2 regions of the Yersinia alsatica genome follow, and region 1 is predicted to be linked to the other one. Evidence: predicted binding sites of a transcription regulator. Region 1 holds the regulator's gene; the other holds the start of a gene.

Region 1 (4,430 bases):
ACTCGAAGGTGCCAAAGGATTGTCGATATGAGTAAAACAAGACTATGGATAACGATATCCTTAGCACTGATTGCATTAGCATTGATTGGCTGGAATATGTCGGGCTTTAATCAGCAAGCCACTCAACCGGTGGTTGATGATACTGAGCCCTCTTCACAAAGCCAGCATACTGTGACCGTGGTCTTTAATCCGGTCGGGCAACTCAGTTATAAATTGGTGGCAGAAGAGGTTCAGAACTTCGCGGCACAGGAACTGACATGGTTTACCCGACCGGTCATGACCATGTTTGATGAGAATGCTGTCGCCACTTGGACAGTACGAGCTGATCGCGCCAAGCTGACCAATGATAAAATGCTTTATTTGTATGGTCACGTTGAGGTTGATAGCCTGACCCCAGATGCCCAGTTACAAAAAATTAGAACCGATAACGCCCAGGTTAATTTGATCACTCAGGATGTATCCTCAGACGATGAAGTTACCCTCTTTGGTGTTGGATTTACATCTAACGGCATGAAAATGCGTGGGAACTTGCGGGATAAGACCGCCGAGCTGATTGAAAAGGTTAAAACCTCTTATGAAATCCAAAAATAAAATTCGTCATTTTTTGCTTGCCAGCTCACTTTTGGCCGCAAGCTTGCCTGCATTGGCTTTAACCGGCGATTCGGACCAACCCGTTCTAGTCGATTCGGTCAAACAAGCGTTAGATATGGCGGCGAATACCGTCACATTTACTGATAATGTGGTTATCAAGCAAGGCACCATTGAGATTAAGGCTGATAAAGTTGTCGTGACTCGTCCGGGCGGTGATCAAAACAAAATGGTCATCGAAGGTTTTGGTAATCCGGTGACTTTTTATCAGATGCAAGACAGTGGCAAACCGGTCAAAGGCCACGGGCAGAAACTGCGTTACGAAGTCGCTAATGACTTAGTCATATTGACCGGTGACGCCTATCTGGAGCAGCTTGATAGCAATATCAAAGGTGATCGCATCACTTATCTGGTGAAAAAACAGCAGATGGAAGCCTTTAGTAACAAAGGCAATCGCGTCACTACCGTGCTATTACCGTCCCAATTACAAGACAAAGGGCCAGCAGCTTCAGGCCAAAAGAAGAGTAAGTAATCATTTATGGCAACATTAATCGCAGAAAAACTGGCTAAGGCGTACAAAGGCCGTAAAGTGGTCGAAGACGTTAGCCTGACAGTAAAGTCCGGTGAGATTGTCGGCCTGCTTGGGCCGAATGGTGCGGGTAAAACCACCACTTTTTACATGGTCGTCGGCATTGTCCAGCGTGACGCCGGGCGTATTGTGATTGATGACGAAGATATCAGCCTCTTGCCGCTACATGAACGCGCCCTGCGTGGGATTGGCTATTTGCCGCAAGAAGCCTCCATCTTCCGCCGCCTGAGTGTATTTAACAATCTGATGGCGGTGCTGGAAATCCGTAAAGACCTCTCATCTGAACAACGTCAAGAACGTGCTGATGAGTTGATGGAAGAGTTCCATATTACTCATTTACGTGACAGTCTAGGTCAATCGCTTTCTGGTGGTGAACGCCGCCGTGTTGAAATTGCCCGCGCACTGGCAGCAAATCCTAAATTTATTCTGCTGGATGAGCCTTTTGCCGGGGTCGACCCAATTTCTGTTATTGATATCAAAAAAATTATTGAGCATCTGCGTGACAGCGGCCTTGGAGTTCTGATTACCGACCACAACGTACGTGAAACATTGGACGTTTGTGAGCGGGCTTATATTGTAAGCCAAGGGCATTTAATTGCTCACGGCACACCACAGGAAATTTTGGCTGACGAACAAGTTAAACGTGTCTATCTGGGTGAAGAATTCCGCCTCTAATCTTCACTCGAAAGCCGTTTCGTCATCCATTAAGGAAAATTGATACCGTATTATGAAGCAAGGTTTGCAACTCAAGTTTAGCCAACAACTGGCCATGACTCCGCAGCTTCAACAGGCTATTCGCCTGTTGCAACTTTCTACGCTTGAGCTCCAGCAGGAGATTCAGTTAGCGCTGGAGAGTAACCCCCTGCTTGAGCAAACCGATCTTCATGAAGAGATTGATGCCAAAGAAACCGTAGACAGTGAATCGCTCGACACTCGCGAAGCGCTAGAACAAAAAGATATGCCGGAAGAGTTACCGCTGGATGCCACCTGGGATGAGATTTACACCGCAGGCACCCCATCGGGCATGGGCAATGATTACAGTGATGATGAACTACCGGTTTATCAGGGTGAAACCACTCAAACACTGCAAGATTATCTGATGTGGCAAGTTGATTTGACACCCTTCTCAGAAACCGATGCCGCGATCGCCACCTCTATCGTCGATGCCGTTGATGAAACCGGTTATCTTACCGTTCCTCTGGAAGACATTCTGGAAAGTATGGGGGATGAAAACGTCGGGTTGGATGAAGTTGAGGCCGTGCTTAAACGGATACAACACTTTGATCCTATTGGCGTTGCGGCTCGCAATCTGCGCGAATGCTTATTGGTGCAGTTATCGCAATATGCGAAAGACACCCCCTATCTTGCCGAAGCGCGCTTGGTTATTAGCGATTATCTGGACTTGCTGGGTAACCACGATTTCCGCACGATGATCCGCTTAAGTCGGCTAAAAGAAGATACACTTAAAGAAGCCATCGCCCTGATTCAGTCGCTGGATCCGCGCCCAGGCCAATCTATCAATACTGGGGAGTCGGAGTACGTCATTCCAGATGTTCTGGTACGTAAAGACAAAGGGCACTGGACGGTCGAGCTGAATGCCGATAGCATTCCACGCCTGAAAATTAACCAGCAATATGCAGCGATGGGTAACAATACCCGCAATGATAGCGACGGGCAGTTTATCCGCAGCAATCTGCAAGAAGCAAAATGGTTGATAAAAAGTCTTGAAAGCCGCAATGAAACGTTGCTGAAAGTGGCGCGTTGCATTGTTGAACAGCAAGTGGCGTTCTTTGAGAATGGGCCTGAATTTATGAAACCCATGGTACTGGCTGACATTGCTCAGGCCGTGGATATGCATGAATCGACAATATCCCGCGTGACCACGCAGAAGTTCCTGCATAGTCCTCGGGGTATTTTCGAGCTGAAATATTTCTTCTCCAGCCACGTCAATACAGATAGCGGAGGTGAAGCTTCTTCTACCGCGATTCGTGCGCTGGTGAAAAAATTGGTTGCGGCAGAAAACCCTGCCAAACCACTGAGTGACAGCAAGCTGACCACACTATTATGTGAACAAGGCATTATGGTGGCGCGCCGAACTGTCGCGAAGTACCGAGAGTCGTTATCCATCCCGCCGTCAAATCAACGTAAACAGTTGGTTTGACCTGAACTGAGAAGGAAGACACTATGCAGCTCAATATTACCGGACATCATGTCGAAATAACCGAAGCATTACGCGAGTTTGTTACCACTAAATTTGCCAAACTTGAGCAATATTTTGATCGAATTAACCAGGTGTATGTGGTTTTAAGTGTCGAAAAAGTAAAACAAATTGCAGAAGCCACGGTACATGTGAATGGGGGCGAGTTGCATGCAAGCTCAGAGCAGGAGGATATGTACGCCGCAATTGATATTCTGGTTGATAAACTGGCCCGCCAGTTGAACAAGCATAAAGATAAATTGAAGCAACATTAACCGATAAAGGTTCTACACTCGCTACATAATCTGTTCCAGCGGTGGAGAGAAAATTTCCCCGCTGGTATCAGGTCTAAAACAGCGCTTAAGTGAAAGATGAGATGATCAACGATCCAGCATTGCAATTAAGCTCGGTATTAAATATCGAGTGCACCAAAAGCTCCGTACATTGCTCAAGTAAAAAACGGGCTTTGGAAATTATCAGCGAGTTAGCTGCCAAACAGCTTAACCTGCCGTCACAGATCGTTTTCGATGCTGTATTAACCCGCGAACGTATGGGCAGCACTGGCATTGGTAGTGGTATCGCGATACCTCATGGCAAGTTGGAAGAAGACACCCTGCGTGCCGTGGGTGTATTTATCCGTTTGGAACAACCCATCGCTTTCGATGCGATTGATAACCAACCGGTTGACCTATTATTTGCCTTGTTGGTTCCAGCAGATCAATGTAAAACTCACTTACACACTTTGTCTTTAGTAGCCAAGCGATTAGCTGATAAAACAGTGTGTCGTCGTCTACGGGCAGCACAAAGTGATGAAGAGCTTTATCAGATAATTACTGAATTACCGCCAGAGACGGCGTAATCGTGCGAAACACCCTGCACTTCAAGAACGCAGGATATTGCCCAAAGTAATTAGAGTCGCAGGTAGGCAGCAAGCAAATGAGTCCCGATGAGCTTACTCAAGTAAGTGATTCGGGTGAAAGAGCGTAGCTAACACCCCTGCACTTCAAGTACGCAGGATATTACCCAAAGTAATTGGAGTCGCAGGTAGGCAGCAAG
Region 2 (4,430 bases), 1.8 Mb from region 1:
CGTTTCGCAGCAATATATTGACGACCGACCAATGGATTCAGCACACTGTGTATGAACTCAATCATCAGGGGCCACAACATGAGTCAGGCATTAGAAAAACTGCTCGATCTACTCGATCTGGAAAAAATTGAAGAAGGGATCTTCCGTGGCCAAAGTGAAGATCTGGGCTTGCGCCAGGTATTTGGTGGTCAGGTTGTGGGTCAGGCGATTTATGCAGCCAAACAAACCGTTCCGATTGACCGGCTTGTTCATTCATTTCACAGCTATTTTTTACGCCCAGGGGACAGCAGCAAACCCATTATTTATGACGTCGAAACATTGCGTGATGGCAACAGCTTCAGCGCTCGTCGGGTGAGTGCGATTCAGAATGGTAAACCTATCTTCTACATGACGGCATCGTTCCAAAGCCAGGAAGAGGGTCTTGAGCACCAAAACACGATGCCAGATGTCCCCCCACCAGAGGGGTTAATGTCTGAGACTGAAATTGCCCGCCAATTTGCCCATCTCATCCCCGAAAAAGTGCGGGAGAAGTTTATCGGCCATCAGCCCATTGAAATGCGCCCGGTAAAATTCCACAACCCGCTGCAAGGTTCAGTAGAAGAGCCCAATCGTTATGTCTGGTTCCGTGCCAATGGCAAAATGCCGGATGACTTACGAGTTCACCAGTATTTACTGGGCTATGCCTCTGATTTCAATTTCCTACTGACCGCCTTACAGCCGCACGGGATTGGCTTCCTTGAGCCGGGTGTGCAAATTGCCACCATCGACCATTCCATGTGGTTCCATCGGCCATTCCGTTTGGATGATTGGCTGTTGTATGCGGTAGAAAGCACGTCGGCCTCTGGTGCTCGGGGCTTTGTTCGCGGGCAGATTTATACTCGGGAAGGGGTGCTGATAGCCTCAACGGTGCAGGAAGGGGTTATTCGTTTGCATCGTTGATAGTAAACTGTCGGTATCTAAATAGTTCAGGGGCGATGTTTCCATCGCCCCTGTTGCTATCATCATCTTTGTTATTTTTTCTAACCTATCAGCGGGCAATAACTACTTAGCTTACTGGTTGTATGCATTTTCGCCGTGGCTGTTAACATCCAGACCTTCGCGTTCTTGTTCTTCAGGTACCCGCAGACCAACCACCAGGTCCGCAATTTTGTAGGCCACGAAAGCAACAACACCAGACCAGACCAAACAGACACCCACACTGAACAACTGCACACCGACTTGATGGCCCATAGTCACGCCAGTCGCGTAACCTGTACCGCCCAGAGAAGCAGAAGTAAAGACGCCAGTCAGAATACAACCGATAATCCCACACACGCCGTGGACGCCGAACACGTCACAGGTATCATCCACCCGCAGCCATTTTTTCAGCAGAACCACACCCCACAGACCAGCAACCCCACCAACCAGACCGATAATCAGTGCACCACCGACGCCCACTGTACCTGCCGCTGGAGTAATCGCAACCAGACCGGCGATACAGCCAGAACATGCACCTAACAGTGAAGGTTTGCCACGTAAAATCCACTCAGCAAATACCCAAGAAAGGATGGCACCGGCGGTAGCAACAACAGTATTCAAGAAGGCAAGTGCGGCAATTTCGTTAGCGGCACTGGCAGAACCGGCATTGAATCCAAACCAGCCGATATACAGGATAGCTGTACCGGTGAACACCATCGGTAAGTTGTGTGGTTTAAAAGCTTCTTTGCCAAAACCGGCACGTTTACCCAGCAAGTATGCCCCCACCAAGCCAGCAATCGCGGCGTTAATATGCACCACAGTGCCGCCTGCGAAGTCCAGCGCGCCATCCAGTGCCAGGAAACCGCCGCCCCATACCATGTGCGCCATTGGCAGGTATGAGAAGGTGAACCACAGCACCGCAAAAATTAATACTGCGGAGAAACGAATACGTTCGGCGAATGAACCCACCACCAACGCGACGGTGATACAGGCAAATGAGGCTTGGAACGCCACATGAATATATTGATAGAAAGTGCCGCTCAGGCTGGTCAAACCAATACCTTTGAGCATCGCCATATCAAAACCACCGAAGAACGCATTACCACCGGTACTGAACGCCAGACTGTAGCCATACAGTATCCACAGCACGCAAATCAGTGCAAAGGTCACCATGACCTGAGTCATCATCGATAATACGTTTTTAGAACGCAGCAGGCCGCCATAGAACAGGGCAATACCGGGCACAGTCATAAACAGCACTAAAGCGGTGCAAATCATCATAAAAGCGTTATCGGCTTTGTCAGCTACAGCCGGTGCTGCGGCCATTGCCAAAGAGGGCAGCATCGCTACCGAACTCAGGCCCAACACGGATAAAAGTTTTTTCATCATCAACCCATCCCTATTCACTAAATTTGAGCCTGCAAATTACAGTGCTGCTTCGTCTGTTTCGCCGGTACGGATGCGAATAACACGTTGCAATTCAGCAACGAAAATTTTGCCATCACCAATTTTGCCGGTATAGGCGGCCTTACTGATCACATCAATGACTTCGTCCAATTGATCATCAGCAATAGCGATATCAATTTTCACTTTAGGTAAGAAATTGACGCTGTATTCAGCTCCCCGATAGAGTTCTGCATGTCCTTTCTGGCGACCAAATCCTTTTACTTCGGTTACGGTCAGCCCCTGAATACCTACAGAGGACAAGGCTTCACGCACATCCTCCAACTTAAATGGTTTGATCACCACGGTAACCAGCTTCATATTTGCCCCTTCTCGAATTAGGTCGAATTCATGTCTGCCACGCAACAGATAAAGCAAAGGCTATGCCATAAATATGAGTCATGAGAATTTAATCTGGAAAGGGCGAACAGAGGGCGGTTGAGATAACTCATCCAACGGAGCAGCAGCTGAATCGATATTATCGAACAGTTTTTGTGCACCAAATTAGTGCGACGCGCGTCACAGAAGTGCAGGGTCGCCTCTGCGCGCTATAGTCTTGCCAGATTATGGTGCGCGAGTCGCACCGAGTGGACATTAACGGGGATATTCACGGGAAGGATTAAAGCGAAAAGCTCTCAGGTATAAGTTGCAGGGCCCATCAGCCCCGCAGCTTATTGTTTAACTCACCGCGGTTTCTACTTGGTCTATAGCGGCTAAATCTTCACTGACCAACTGCAACTGATACATTTGATAATAGCGCCCATGAGCCGCCAGTAACTCTTGGTGCTTACCTTGCTCAACTGCGACACCACGGTGTAATACCAGGATGGTATCCGCATCGACAATGGTTGAAAGGCGGTGAGCTATCACCACCAACGTGGTGTTTTTCCGGATAAGTTGCAGGGCTTTCTGGATTGCTTGCTCAGTACCAGAATCAATATTCGCCGTGGCTTCATCCAGAATCAGAATTTGTGGGGCCTGCACCAATACTCGCGCCATCGCCAGCAACTGTTTTTGCCCAACTGACAAGGTGTTGCCCTGCTCGCCGAGCAAACTGTGCAAGCCATCAGGTAAAGCATGGACTAACGGGGCCAGTTGCACTGTTTCCAGTGCATCCCACACTTGTTGCTCACTGATATCACGGCCTAAAGTTACATTGGCAAAAAACGAATCAGCCAGTACCACCGGGTCTTGCTGCACCATCGCCACGCCTTGGCGCAATGTTTGGTGTGATAATTGTGGTAGCGGCCGGCCATCAAGCAGAATTTCACCTTTTTGCACCGGATAGTAGCCCATCAACAGATTAGCCAATGTGCTCTTACCACTGCCGGTGTGCCCCACCAAGGCGACAAAACCGCGCGAAGGCACATCAAGGGAAATATTTTGCAGTACCATTTTATCGCTACGGTAAGCAAAACTGACGTTTTTAACCTGAATGTGACCACTGGACAGTGGGCGGTCATCAGTACCATAGCCTTGTTGGGCACGATCCATCAGCTCGAAAATACGCTCCCCGGCCACCACAGCTTGCTGCATGATCGACTGTTGTGAGGTCAGTTCAATCAGCGGTTCATTGAGTCGGCCCAAATAGTTAATAAATGCATACAGCACACCAACCCCGACAGAGCCTTCTGGACTGAAGCCAAAAAGCAGCAACAAACCACACAACACCAAAGCAGAAAATAAGCTCAGCAGCGGACGCAATAGAAAACCTTCCAGACGCAAGGTTTGCATACGCGCGACATAATGCGCGCGGCTGGCTGATTCCATACGTTCCCCAAAGCGCGCTTGCTGACGGAACTGCTGAATCACGCCCATACCATTTATGACTTCATTGAAACCGTCATTAATATCCGCCAAATAGGCCCGAACACGGCGGACGACTGGCGTGCTATAACGCTGAAAAATGGCCATAACCACCAGCACAGCAGGGAAAATACAGATCGAAATCAGCGCCATGCGCCAATCCAGACTGAACATCGCCACCAGCATTGCACCGATTAATGCCGCACTTTTCAGTACGGTTGACA

The links. The regulator sigma-54, encoded in region 1, starts transcription at its own class of promoters, with help from an activator protein. The targets are predictions, from matches to a motif close to GTTGGCACANNTTTCGCTNT.
Positions count from the first base shown of each region.
Region 2: a site for sigma-54 is predicted at 2,772-2,791, ahead of glnK (P-II family nitrogen regulator). Genes of this name have one in related genera too.

Region 1 covers NZ_CP104006.1:1,234,474-1,238,903, reverse strand. Annotated here, with positions in the region: gene kdsC (3-deoxy-manno-octulosonate-8-phosphatase KdsC) at 1-31, shown strand, start outside; gene lptC (LPS export ABC transporter periplasmic protein LptC) at 28-591, shown strand; gene lptA (lipopolysaccharide ABC transporter substrate-binding protein LptA) at 575-1,120, shown strand; gene lptB (LPS export ABC transporter ATP-binding protein) at 1,127-1,852, shown strand; gene rpoN (RNA polymerase factor sigma-54) at 1,905-3,338, shown strand; gene hpf (ribosome hibernation promoting factor) at 3,362-3,649, shown strand; gene ptsN (PTS IIA-like nitrogen regulatory protein PtsN) at 3,751-4,233, shown strand.
Region 2 covers NZ_CP104006.1:4,334,636-4,339,065, forward strand. Annotated here, with positions in the region: gene tesB (acyl-CoA thioesterase II) at 79-939, shown strand; gene amtB (ammonium transporter AmtB) at 1,051-2,343, opposite strand; gene glnK (P-II family nitrogen regulator) at 2,383-2,721, opposite strand; gene N0H69_RS19660 (SmdB family multidrug efflux ABC transporter permease/ATP-binding protein) at 3,079-4,430, opposite strand, start outside.